3 regions of the Arthrobacter sp. D3-16 genome follow, and region 3 is predicted to be linked to each of the others. Evidence: riboswitches for the same ligand, from Rfam matches in the RefSeq annotation. Region 3 holds a riboswitch; each other region holds the start of a gene.

Region 1 (4,274 bases), 320 kb from region 3:
CGTCGAATAGGGTTGGGTCATGTTCAAGCAGAGGGTAGTGTTCGTGCACGGCGCCGGCAGCTTCGGCTCTGCGGCCTGGCCGCGCCAGCACGGTATGGCACTGTCCTATGACGCACTGTTCCTGCGCCGCCACGGGTACCATCCTGTGGCTGAACCCGTTGAGTCCTCCTTCGAGGAGGACGCCGCCATTGTGCTGCAGTCCCTTGCCGACGACGGCAGGGGCGCCGCGGGCGGACACGTCGTTGCGCACTCACAGGGAGCCATCGCAGCGATGATGGCCGCCGTCGAACGTCCCGACCTTGTCTTGTCCTTGACCCTGGTGGAGCCCGCCTGCCTGTCGCTCACCGCGGAACTGCCGGCCACGGCGGCCCATATCAAGCTGATGCAACCCCTGTTCGAGGCCCGGCACCACATGAGCGACCAGGATTTCCAGCGCGAGTTCGTCCGGCGGGTCTATGCCACGGACCTGCAGCAGCCGGCCACAGCGGAGGAGAAGCGGTCCGCCAGGAGGCTGCGCCTGCAGGCTCCTTCCTGGGAGGCTCCGCTGCACATTGTTCCCGGCGTCCCCACCCTGGTCCTCACCGGGGGATGGGAGCCGCTCTACGAGGAGATTGCCGGCTACCTGCGTGAGACCGGCTCCCTGCACCGCACGGCGGCGGGAGGGCACCGGCCCCATGACTCCCCGGAAGGTGACCGCATCATCCGCTCCTTCATCAGCGGGGTCAGCAGGAGCCAGCCTGCCAGGGCTTCCTGAGGCCTGCCGCGGGCAGCTTCCCCGTCCGGCAGGCCCCCAATAGCCTGCCGGACGGAAATTGTGGTGCAGCTACGGGCGGTCGTTCACCGGAACAGCCAGCTCCGCGAGGTAGACCTTGCCGCCCGCTGCAAGGAATTCCTCACTTTTTCCCCGCATTCCTGCTGCCATTTCCGCCACCGCTGCCTGCGACTCCGCTGACCCGTATTCGTCCCGGATGTCCTGGCTGATCCTCATGGAACAGAACTTGGGACCGCACATGGAACAGAAGTGCGCTGTCTTGGCGGGTTCCGCGGGGAGGGTCTCGTCGTGGAAGGCCTCGGCGGTCACCGGGTCCAGGGACAACGCGAACTGGTCCCGCCAGCGGAATTCGAAGCGTGCCTTGGACAGTGCGTCATCGCGTTCGTGCGCCCCCGGGTGGCCCTTGGCGAGGTCTGCGGCGTGCGCTGCGATCTTGTACGTGATCACTCCTGTTTTGACGTCGTCCTTGTTAGGCAGGCCCAGGTGTTCTTTCGGAGTGACGTAGCACAGCATGGCCGTTCCGTAGCGGGCGATTTCCGTGGCGCCGATCGCTGAGGTGATGTGGTCGTACCCCGGCGCCACGTCGGTAACGAGCGGGCCCAAAGTGTAGAAGGGCGCGCCCTTGCACAGCTCCTGCTGGCGTTCGACGTTGTCCCGGACCAGGTGGAACGGTATGTGGCCGGGGCCTTCCACCATCACCTGCACGTCGTATTCCCAGGCACGCTGCGTCAGTTCGGCCAGTGTGTCCAGTTCGGCGAACTGCGCGGCATCATTGGCATCGGCCGTTGCCCCCGGCCGCAGGCCGTCGCCCAGGGAAAACGCGACGTCGTACCTCGCGAAGATTTCGCAGAGCTCATCGAAGTGCGTGTACAGGAAGTTTTCCTGGTGATGCGCCAGGCACCAGCCGGCCATGATCGATCCGCCACGGGACACGATGCCCGTCACGCGGTTGGCGGTCAGGGGAACGTACCGGAGCAGGACGCCGGCGTGAATGGTCATGTAATCCACGCCCTGTTCGCACTGTTCAATGACGGTGTCGCGGAAGATTTCCCACGTCAGCGCGTTTGCTTCGCCGTTAACCTTCTCGAGGGCCTGGTAGATGGGGACGGTGCCGATCGGAACGGGTGAGTTGCGGATGATCCATTCCCTGGTGGTGTGGATATCGTCGCCGGTGGAAAGGTCCATCACGGTGTCTGCGCCCCACTGGGTGGCCCACTGCAGCTTGTCCACTTCTTCGGCAATGGAACTGGTGACAGCAGAGTTGCCAATGTTGGCGTTGATCTTCACCAGGAAGGCTTTGCCAATAATCATCGGTTCAGACTCGGGATGATTAATGTTGTTCGGAATGATCGCCCGGCCGGCGGCCACTTCGCTGCGGACCAGTTCCACATCGCAGTTCTCCCGCAGCGCCACGAAACGCATCTCGGGGGTGGTGAGGCCCTGCCGTGCGTAGTGCATCTGCGTCGCCGTCCTGCCTTCGACGGCGCGGCGGGGCACCGGACGGGCGCCCTTCCACTCCACGCTGGCCGCACCCCGGCGGACAGCCGAGCGGCCGTCGTCGAGCAGGTTCCGGCCGCGGCCGCCGTAGGTTTCCGTGTCGCCGCGCGCTTCTATCCATGGTGAGCGGAACGGGTTGAGGCCCCGGACGGGGTCGCCCCCCGGGCCGGCAGTGCGGTAGATCCGGAACGGACCGTTGGAGTCGCCGTTGGGTGAAGGCGCCAGGGCTATCTCCGTAACGGGCACCTGTATGCCGGATGCGGCATCGCGGACAAAGGCCAGGGAATGGGACTTCAGCGACTCCGTGACAGCAGCCTGGTCCTGGCCGCCTTCCGCCGTACCGGACAGAGTGTGGGCAGGGTTCAACGGTGCAATGGGTGTACTCAAGGTTTACTCACTTCCTTCGCCGGCATTACCCGGACAGGTTCAACGGTCGCAGGCTGCGTCAGCCCGATCTCAGCCCCTGCAGGGGCACCCGTGTGGTCAAGATGAAAGCTACCACAGACCCCGGAGGGCCAGGGTGGGACAAGGCCGAAGGGCTCCTGCCACATGCGGCGGTGCTAGCCTGTCGGGGCGGGAAAGAGGTAAATCCATGGCAGAGATCGTCCACTTCACGGGAACCGTCCTCACCGGGCCGGACAGCGAGCGGCGGGGATTGTGGTCCGTTGACGGCAGGCTGACATTCCAGCGGCCGGCAGGGGAACCGCGCACGGTCCTGGACGGATGGGTGTTGCCGGGATTCGTGGATGCCCACTGCCATATCGGGCTGGGAGCCGGTGGGGCGGTGGAGGCAGCAGTTGCGGAGGAACAGGCCAGAACCGACCTGAACGCTGGAACACTGCTGGTGCGGGACGCCGGTTCCCCTGCTGACACCCGCTTCCTGCAGGACAGCCCGAACGCCCCTGTACTCATCCGGGCCGGCAGGCATGTTGCCAGGACCCGGCGGTATCTGCGGGGCTTCGCCGAGGAAGTTGAACCGGACGGCCTGGTGGAAGCTGTCCGGAAACAGGCCCGCGACGGCGACGGCTGGGTCAAGCTCGTGGGGGACTGGATTGACCGCGGCGCCGGTGACCTGGCGCCGTCCTTTCCTGCCGCCGTCGTCAGGGACGCCGCACAGGCGGTGCACGATGAAGGCGCGCGGATTACCGCCCATTGCTTTGCCGAAGAAACGCTGGACCAGATGCTGGACGCCGGGATCGACTGCATCGAGCATGCCACTGGGCTCCTGCCACGGCATCTGCCCAGGTTCGTCGAGCAGGGCGTTCCGATTGTGCCCACCCTCATCAACATCGCGACGTTTCCGGATATCGCCTCCCAGGCGGAGCCCAAGTTTCCCCGGTACGCCGCACACATGCGGGCATTGTGGGAGCGCCGGGCGGAGCGGGTACTGGAGGCGTACGAAGCAGGAGTGCAGATCTACGCCGGTACCGATGCGGGCAGCGTTATACGGCACGGCAGGATCGCCGATGAGATTCTGGCCCTTCACCGTGCAGGCCTGCCAATGGCCGCTGCCCTCGACGCCGCCTGCTGGGGTGCCCGGAGTTGGCTGGGTGCCGAGGGATTGCAGGAGGGCGCCCGTGCCGACGTCGTGCTGTGCCGGGAAGATCCGCGGCAGGCTCCTGGAACGGTCAGCGAACTGGCGCACGTCGTGCTCGGGGGCCGCGTCATCCGCTGATTTCCCATTCAGGAAAAGCACTTGGAATAAATTGAAGGTTCAAGTAATTTTAACTGTGACAGGCAGCCTCATCCGGACGGCCGCCAACACCAGGAGCGTTCAATGACTGCAGAAGCCATCAGCCAGGATCTTCTTCCTGCCGACCTGACCATGGGCACCGTGATGCTCAAGGTGGGCGACATGAAGGTGATGACGGACTACTACCAGCGCGCCCTCGGTCTTGAGGTCATTGCCGAGCAGGACGGCGGGCTCTACCTCGGCCGGCTGCAGAAACCGCTCGTGCACCTCGCCCCAGCTCCGGGGTTGAACCTCCCGGGCAGGGGAGAAGCC
Region 2 (4,274 bases), 1.7 Mb from region 3:
TGAACAGGGCGCTGCTGATGGGGCCTCGGGATTCCGGGATTTTCATGATGCTCCTTTGGGCGGCAGCAGTGCTGCCGGTGTTGCGGCGTCGACGGTGACGGTTTCGGTTGGGCCGGGGCTCAGGTCACGCCCGCGGCGGCTTCTTTGGGGTGGTTCGCGGTGACAGCAGGATGGCCAGGATGATCATGCCCAGGCCCAGGGCCAGGTGCAGCCAGTTGTCGGCGCCGTTGACAGGGACAAAGTTGGCAGGGGTTTGATCGCCCACCAGGAGGCCGTAGAGCCAGAGGACCAGGTAGACAACGCCCCCGTAGATGAGGAAGCTCCTTGCCTGCTGGTGCGTTCGGGCCAGCAAGAGTCCCGCTGCCCCGAAGGCCGCGTGCACGATATTGTGCAGGATGGACACCTGGAAAAGCCCCAACAGCAAGGCTCCCGAGCCGTGCCCGGCCATGCCCAGGGCCTCGTAATTAGCAGTGATCCCGGGGATGAACCCCAGCACAGCCACAAGGAGGAAAAGGGCGCCCGTTGCAAACGCCGCCTTCTGCAGGCCGGTCCTTGCTCCGGTTGCCCGGGTGCTGACTGTCATGTCCTGTCTCCTCAAAAACCGGGAGACAACATAGTAAGCATGGTTACTAATAAAAGCTAAGTACGCTTCTCATCTTCTGGACGGCCAGCGAGTGCGGCGCCCCGGCTGGTGATGCTGGTGTCTACCCGTCGGAGGTACTCCACACATAGGGATTGGCCTGGTGCCCGCCGCGTCGGCCGTGCTCGTACCCCTGCTGCCAGGCCTTCCCGACGGCGGACACAAGTTCCGCCAGCAGGGGATAGTAGGGGTGGTCCGGGCCGATATAGATCATCTCCTCGGCGGCCTTGTCCACCGCGGCCCGCACTTGGTTTTCGGCTGCAGGACCTAGCATTGGCGTCCTCCTGGTTGAACTCCGGCCGCTGGCCTCGAATGTACTCCCGGGCCTGTGGCGGAGTCCATAGCCCGCTGGTTGATGCCTTCGGTCCATCCGCTCCGAAGTCAGTCCGCCCTCATGGACCCAAGGATCTCCCGCAGGCCCTGCACCACCAGGTCATGGTCCTGCACCTGGGGAAGCCCGGAAACAGTCACTGTTGCGACTGCGCCCACTCCTGTGACGTACACAGGGAAGGAGCCGCCGTGGGCGGCGTACCGGCTCTGATCGAACCAGGCGTTGTCCTCGATCCGTCCGCCCTTGAGCCGGGCGCGCAGCCCCACCAGGAGGGACGGCACCTCGTACCGGGCGGCAGTGCGCTGCTTCGCGCGGATCCAGTGCTCGTTGTCCGGCGTGGCGCCGGGCAGCGCCACATGGAACAGGACCTGTTCACCCTTCGTGATGTCTATCGCAATGGGAAACTGGCCCTCCTTGCCCAGCTCCACCAGCAGTAGCCCCAGGTTCAATGCATCATCCAGGGAGAAGCCGGGAAACTGTAGCTCCCGGATTTCGCTTTCGATCCGGGCGATGAGCGTTGGCAGGGATCCCTCCGGCTGGACGGCATCGGAATCCGGATCAAACTCGGTCACATGCGGGGAATTGGCAGCCATGGCCCACAATCTACCCCTCCTCCGGTGTAAACTGGACCCCGCCCACAAGGGCGATTATTTACCGACAGAATCATTCAACGACAGGGGAGCGCCGCCGTCGGGCATCACTGGCCATGCCAGGGACCGCAGGTGGGCGCTGAGAGTGCGGACAGCCGCAGACCCTCGAACCTGATCCGGTTAGTACCGGCGCAAGGGAGTCGAGTTCTCGAAGTGCGCGGCAACGGCGGCAACGCCGGTTGCTGTATCCACTTTCCCCTCCTGTTCCTCAGGAGGATCGCATGGCAACGACAGTAATCAAGAAGACCACCAGCAAGTCCTGGCGCGTCGTGGACATCGTGGTGGCAGCCCTCATCGCCATCGCAGGCGGCGTCATTTTCTGGGCCTGGTCCCAGGGCGCAGCCGCAGTCTCGGCACCAATGAACGCCGTTTATCCGCCGCTGACCGGCTTGTTGGCCGGCGGCTGGATGATCCCCGCGGTGCTGGGCATGCTGATCATCCGCAAGCCAGGCGCCGCACTGTTCTGCGAGACCGTGGCCGCCACCGGCGAACTCCTCATGGGCTCGCAGTACGGCGCCTCGGTACTGTTCTCCGGGTTCGTCCAGGGACTGGGCGCCGAGATCATCTTCGCGATCTTCGTGTACCGGAAGTTCAACCTGCCCGTAGCACTGCTCGCGGGCGCTGCCGCGGGCTTTTTCTGCGGCCTGAACGATTCCTTCGCGCCCTGGGGCTGGAACATCGCCTACTCCGGCGGGGACAAGCTGGCTTACATCATCTTCACTGCCATTTCCGGCGCCGTGATCGCGGGAGCCCTGTCGTGGATCGCCACCCGCGGCCTGGCAAAGACCGGTGTCCTCAGCTCCTTCGCGTCACGCAAGGCAGCATCGGAGCCCGTCTTTTCCTGATGACTGCTCCTTCCCTCTCCGGCGCTGCCGTGGCGGCGCGGCCGGCTGCAGTCACTGCCAGGGGCTGGGGCTGGCGGCATGCCGGGCGGTCCAAGCCTGCCGTCCGTGCCCTCGACCTGGACATTCAACCCGGCGAACGCGTGCTCCTGCTGGGCCCGTCCGGCGCCGGCAAGTCCACGCTCCTCCACGCACTGGCCGGGGTGCTGGGGGATGCGCACGACGACGACGGCGAGGCGGGCGATTCCGATGAGTCCGGTTCGCTGCTGATCGACGGCGCCTCCCCCCGGGAGCAGCGCGGCCGGGCCGGATTGATGCAGCAGGATCCGGAGACCCAGGTTGTCCTCTCGCGCGTAGGTGACGACGTCGCCTTCGGCGCCGAGAACCTTGCCGTACCCCGCGCTGACATCTGGGCCCGCGTGCACGAGGCGTTGGACGACGTCGGGCTTGCCCACCTGCCGCTGGACCATCCGACGTCGGCCCTGTCCGGCGGTCAAAAGCAGCGCCTTGCGTTGGCGGGCATTCTTGCCATGCGGCCGGGGCTGATTCTCCTCGATGAGCCAACTGCCAACCTGGACCCTGCCGGGGTGGTGGAGGTGCGGGACGCTGTGGGCCGCTGCCTCGACAAAACCGGGGCAACCTTGGTGGTGGTGGAGCACCGTGTAACCGTGTGGAAGGACCTGGTTGACCGGATTGTGGTGCTGCAGCCCGGCTCTTCAACCGATTCCGCAGTGCTGCTGGACGGCCCGCCGGACCAGGTCCTCAGCGAAGCCCGGACCATGCTGATCGAGGCCGGGGTCTGGGTGCCCGGCTACGTCCCTCCGACGCGCCTCCGTGCTGCCGGTTCGGCTCCGGCGACTGGCGACCTGCTGCTTGCCGCCGAGGAGTTGGCCGTGTCGCGTGAACATGCGCGCCGCAAGGGCTTCCGGAAGGTGCCGCCGGTGCCGGTGCAGCAAGGCATTTCCGCGCAGGTAAGGGCCGGTGAGGCGCTGGCCATCACCGGGCCGAACGGAGCGGGGAAATCGACATTTGCGCTGACGCTGGCCGGGCTGCTGGAACCGGTTGACGGCAAGGTTTCCGCCACCCTGGCCCTCAGCCGGGGAGCTGGAATTGACCCTTACCAGTGGAAGGCCGAGCAGCTGATCGAGCGCGTGGGTACGGTGTTCCAGGAGCCTGAGCACCAGTTCGTCACGGGGAAAGTACTGGACGAACTGATGTTCGGCCCGCGGCACCTTGGCCACGGAGAAGAGCGGGTGGATGAACTGCTCGAGCGGCTCCGGCTCACCGGGCTCGTCGACGCCAACCCGTATACCCTTTCGGGCGGCGAGAAGCGGCGGCTTTCCGTCGCCACGGTCTTGGCCGCGCACCCCCAGGTCCTGGTCCTGGACGAGCCAACCTTCGGGCAGGACGCCAACACCTGGGCTGAGCTGGCATCCTTCCTGTCCGAGCTCCTGGACGCGGGCACGGCGGTAGTGTCCGTGACCCACGATGCCGAGTTCACGGCTGCGCTGGGCGGAACGGAACTGCGGCTGGCTGCTGCGGCGGCGGTGTCGCCATGAGGCAGGAGTTGAACCTGCGCGGCAACCACGCCCTGCTGACCCGTGCCAATCCGTTGAGCAAGTTCGCCGCCGTCTTCCTGATAACAGCAGTGCTGGCGCTGTCCATTGACTGGGTGTCCGCGTCAGTGGCGCTGGTCTTTGAGTTCCTGCTGTTCCCATTGGCAGGCCTCACCCTGACTCTGCTGTGGCAGCGGGGCTGGCCGCTCATCCTGGCCGCCGCCGTGGGTGGCTGGAGCACCTCCATCCTGGCGC
Region 3 (4,274 bases):
GGGGTCTGCGATCTGGATGACCCCCGAACCGCCGTTCCCGTTGCCGTTCTTCCCGTTGCCGTTGCCGTTTTTGCCGTTTTCCTTTTGCGGCTTGGACCCGGTAATCACGATCGCGTCGAATTCCTGCCCGATGTGGTTAACCAGCAGCGCGGCCTCCACGGTATCGAGGGCCATCCGTTCCATCCGTGATGCCAGCTGGTCCGACCCGGCCATGATCTCGGGCAGGGACTGGAGTGCCTCCCGTGCCCAGGCCGGTACATTGCCGCCATTACTCAACGCTTCACAGATCACCAGGACAAAGCGGTCCACGAGGCGGCGCAGGGGAGCGGTGGTATGGGCATAGGCGGCGCCAATGGCGGACTGGACGGCGTCCTCCGGGACGGAACCGTCAAAGGCGGTGTAGGCGGCGCCGCGGAACAGCATGCCGGCCGAATGCAGGATGGCCAGCTGGCGGGGATCGGTGGAGTCGAGGCTGCGCAGGTATTCGCCGTAGCTAACCTCCCCGTCCCAGGGCTTGCCAAGGGCCTCTGTCTGCAGCCGGAAATGATTCAGGGAGCGCTCGTCCGGGGACGGCATGGTGCGCAGGATGCCCACCTTACCCGCGAGCATGAGGTTGGCCGCTGCCATTCCGGTCATCAGGGATATCTGCGCGTTCCAGTCCTCCACCGGAAGCTGGGGAGCGGCGGCAATCCGGTAGCCGCCGTCGGGAAGCTGGACAATCTCCTGTTCCGGCATGTTCAGGCTGGCGCCCCCGCGGGCCCGTTCCAGCTCCACGCGCTTAAGCCCCACTTCCTTAAGGAGCTGCAGCACAGGGGAGGCGGTACCGGCGTCAAGCTCCGCCTGCACCCCCTTATAACTGAGCTTCGCGCGGCTGCGCATCCGGGCCCGCTTCACGGCTACGGATGTCACCTCGGCAGCGCTGTCCAGGCGGAAGTCCCAGACGAACGCAGAACAGTCCTGGCCGGGGAGGAGGCTGCCGGCCTGTTCGCTGATGACTTCCGGATGCAGCGGGATCCGACCGTCAGGGGCATAAAAGGTCTGGCCCCGGCGGCGGGTTTCCGTGTCCAGGGCCCCGCCAGGGGGCACGAAAGCGGGGACATCGGCGATGGCGTACAGCACGTGGTAGCCGTCGCCGTCAGCTTCGATGAACAGTGCCTGGTCCAGGTCAGTGGACGATGCGGGATCGATGGTGATGAATTCGACGCCGGTGAGGTCGTAGTCAGGAAACTGCAGGGCCTCAACTGCCGCTTTCGCGTCAGCCACCGCGTCCTCAGGGTAGGCGCCCGGCAGCTCCAGCTCCGTCCTCAGGGCACTCAGCGCTTCCTCAAGGGCGTTGTTGTGCTCGTGGACGTTGGGGGCCAGCCGATGGTGTGACACGAAAATCAGCCTAGCCGGAATCGGCGCCTTTATGCAGGCATCCGTCCCGGAGCGGCGGCATCAGGAGGTGAGGGCATCCAGGGCGGCGAGCAGCGCAGCGGCGGCGGCTGCCGGGTCGCTGGCCTCCGTAATGGCCCGGACCACCACGATCCTGCGTGCGCCCGCTTCCACCACCTGCTCCACGTTGCCGTGGTCAATGCCGCCGATCGCGAACCAGGGCACACCGCCGTCGTCCTGTCCTTCCCGCGCTGCCGGCCGCGCGGCTGTGGCGGCATACTGCACCAGCTCCAGTCCCACAGCTGCCCGCCCCGGTTTGGTGGGCGTGGCCCATACCGGACCCACGCAGAAGTAGTCCAGCCCGGCGGGGCCGGCGGCCGCACCGAGCGCCGCATCCACCTGGGCAGGGGTGTGGCTGGACAGGCCGATGGCGGCGTTGCCGTTGAGCAGGGTCCGTGCAGCGTCCAGGGGCAGGTCCTTTTGGCCGATGTGGAAGACGGGTGACCCGGACAGCACCGCGATGTCGGCACGGTCGTTGACAGCCCATAGCCGGCCGTGCCGCTCTGCCGCTTCCTTGAGCACCGCCAGGAGTTCCAGTTCCTCTGCTGCCTCGATGGCCTTGTCCCGCAGCTGGATGATGTCCACCCCGCCGGCGAACGCTGCGTCCACGAACTGGTCGAAGTCGCCGCGGTCCCTGCGGGCGTCAGTGCAGAGGTAGAGGCGGGCGGCGTTGACGCCGTTGCTGATCTTGGCGCTGCTGAGGACATCGGTGCCGGCGGCAGGGGTGTGGGACACATTCATGGGGGAAAGCCTAGTTCCTCTACACTGGCCTCGTACTGCGGGAGCCCGCGGCAGCTGTCACAAAGCGCCGGGCTGAGAGGGCGTCAGAGCCGACCGCTTGACCTGATCCGGCTAATACCGGCGTAGGGAAGGAGACACATGGGCGCACCATCAGGGCCCCTGGCCGTGGACGCGGACAGCACAATCCATGCTGATGTGGCGGTGATCGGCGGCGGAGTCATTGGCCACGGTATCGCGTGGGAGGCGAAGCGTTCCGGCCGTTCCGTTGCGGTGATCGATGACGCACCGGGTTCGGGGGCCAGCTGGGCCGCCGCCGGGATGCTTGCCCCGGTAAGCGAGCTGCACTACCAGGAGGAGGATCTCCTGGAATTCATGCTGGATGCCTCGGCCCGCTGGCCGGAATTTGCCGCCGGTCTCACCGCAGCGTCGGGAGCAGATCCCGGATACATCACGACGCCGACCCTCGCCGTGGGTGCCGACGCCGCCGACCGCCGTGCCCTGATGGACCTGCGTACCGTCCAGCAGGCCAGCGGCCTTTCCGTAGAGCCGCTTACCGTCCGGGGTGCGCGGCAACGGGAACCCCTGCTCAGCCCCGGGATCGCCTGCGCTTTGGACACTCCGGCCGACCACCAGGTGGATCCAAGACTGTTGGTGGCCTGCCTGCAGGCCGCCTTGGCCGGGCATGGTGCGGATGACGGCGGCGGGGACACGAAGACAGCCGCAGGTTGGGGCAGTGCAGCAGGTGGCGCCGTCGACGGATATGCGGTACCGGCGAAGGCAGCCGGACTGCTGTGGCAGGACGGGGCTGTTGCCGGCGTGCGCCTGGCGTCCGGGGGAACCGTGCTGGCGGCCGAAACGGTGGTGGCGAACGGGCTGCACGCGGCAGCTCTTGAAGGACTGCCTGATGAGCTGCTCCTGCCGTTGCGGCCCGTCTACGGGGACATCCTGCGCCTGGCAGTGCCCAGGCATCTGCAGCCCCTGGTGACCTCCACCGTCCGTGGACTGGTGCACGGCGTTCCGGTCTACATCGTCCCCCGCAGGGACGGCACGGTGGTGATCGGGGCGACCCAGCGCGAGGATGCGGTGTCCGGCACGGACGCCGTTTCCGCCGGGGGCGTGTACCAGCTCCTCCGCGACGCGCAAGTACTGGTTCCCGCCGTCGCCGAACTCGAACTGCTGGAATGCACCGCCCGCGCCCGTCCCGGAACACCCGACAACGCGCCGCTGCTGGGGCGGGTTCCCGCCCCGGACGCAGCGGCCAACGGCCAGCACGGGTACGTTTCCGGCCTGATCATCGCCACCGGGTTCTTCCGCCACGGAGTCCTGCTGGCACCGGCCGCAGCCGCCGTCTGCCGGGACCTTCTGGACGGCCACGAGGACCCCCGGTGGGCGGCCTTCAGCCCGGGCCGCTTCTCCACCGGGGCAGGCGCCGGCGTAACCACCGGCTCAGTCCCCAAACACTTCAGCCACACATCGCCCACAAAGGAAACAGCATGAACATCACCTTGAACGGAACCCGGCACCCTGTGCCTGAGGGTGCCTCCATCACCGTGCTCGTCAGCCAGATCACCGGCCGCCCCCTGGCCGCCAACGGCCAGGCAACCGACGGCCAAAAGCTTGGTGTGGCCGTGGCCCACAATTCCGAGGTTGTACCGCGCAGCCAGTGGTTTACCACCGCGCTCGCGGATGGCGACGAGGTCGAACTCGTCACGGCAGTCCAGGGAGGCTGAGACCATGACCGAAACGATCACCACTCCACGCGTGGCCGGCCATGATGATCCGCTGGTCATTGACGGCGTCACGTTGACATCCCGCCTCATCATGGGCACGGGCGGCGCGCCCAGCCTGGACGGCCTGGGGGCTGCCCTCCTGGCCTCCGGCACCGGCCTCACCACGGTGGCAATGCGGCGGTATTCCACCGCTGAGACCGGATCACTCTTCCAGCTGCTCGTGGACCACGGCATCCGGGTGCTGCCCAACACAGCAGGCTGCTTCACGGCCCGGGATGCCGTGCTGACGGCCGAACTGGCCCGGGAGGCGCTGGAAACCGACTGGGTGAAGCTGGAAGTCATCGCTGACGAACAGACCTTGCTGCCGGA

The links. A riboswitch is a leader RNA that binds a small molecule or an ion and turns the genes downstream of it on or off. The one in region 3 is predicted to bind thiamine pyrophosphate.
Region 1: another riboswitch for thiamine pyrophosphate. It lies ahead of thiC (phosphomethylpyrimidine synthase ThiC); the one in region 3 lies ahead of M1D32_RS06965 (FAD-dependent oxidoreductase).
Region 2: another riboswitch for thiamine pyrophosphate. It lies ahead of M1D32_RS18700 (ECF transporter S component); the one in region 3 lies ahead of M1D32_RS06965 (FAD-dependent oxidoreductase).

What each region holds. Positions count from the first base shown of each region.
Region 1 is NZ_CP096437.1:1,752,833-1,757,106, forward strand. Features, by position in the region: gene M1D32_RS08350 (alpha/beta hydrolase) at 20-754, shown strand; gene thiC (phosphomethylpyrimidine synthase ThiC) at 824-2,635, opposite strand; TPP riboswitch at 2,651-2,758, opposite strand; gene M1D32_RS08360 (amidohydrolase family protein) at 2,862-3,944, shown strand; gene M1D32_RS08365 (VOC family protein) at 4,047-4,274, shown strand, end outside.
Region 2 is NZ_CP096437.1:4,000,782-4,005,055, reverse strand. Features, by position in the region: gene M1D32_RS18720 (iron-containing redox enzyme family protein) at 1-46, opposite strand, end outside; gene M1D32_RS18715 (DUF4383 domain-containing protein) at 125-583, opposite strand; gene M1D32_RS18710 (hypothetical protein) at 705-914, opposite strand; gene M1D32_RS18705 (heme-degrading domain-containing protein) at 1,022-1,564, opposite strand; TPP riboswitch at 1,637-1,777, shown strand; gene M1D32_RS18700 (ECF transporter S component) at 1,843-2,466, shown strand; gene M1D32_RS18695 (ABC transporter ATP-binding protein) at 2,466-4,022, shown strand; gene M1D32_RS18690 (energy-coupling factor transporter transmembrane component T family protein) at 4,019-4,274, shown strand, end outside.
Region 3 is NZ_CP096437.1:1,437,411-1,441,684, forward strand. Features, by position in the region: gene M1D32_RS06955 (RNB domain-containing ribonuclease) at 1-1,377, opposite strand, end outside; gene thiE (thiamine phosphate synthase) at 1,438-2,175, opposite strand; TPP riboswitch at 2,203-2,321, shown strand; gene M1D32_RS06965 (FAD-dependent oxidoreductase) at 2,314-3,672, shown strand; gene thiS (sulfur carrier protein ThiS) at 3,669-3,905, shown strand; gene M1D32_RS06975 (thiazole synthase) at 3,910-4,274, shown strand, end outside.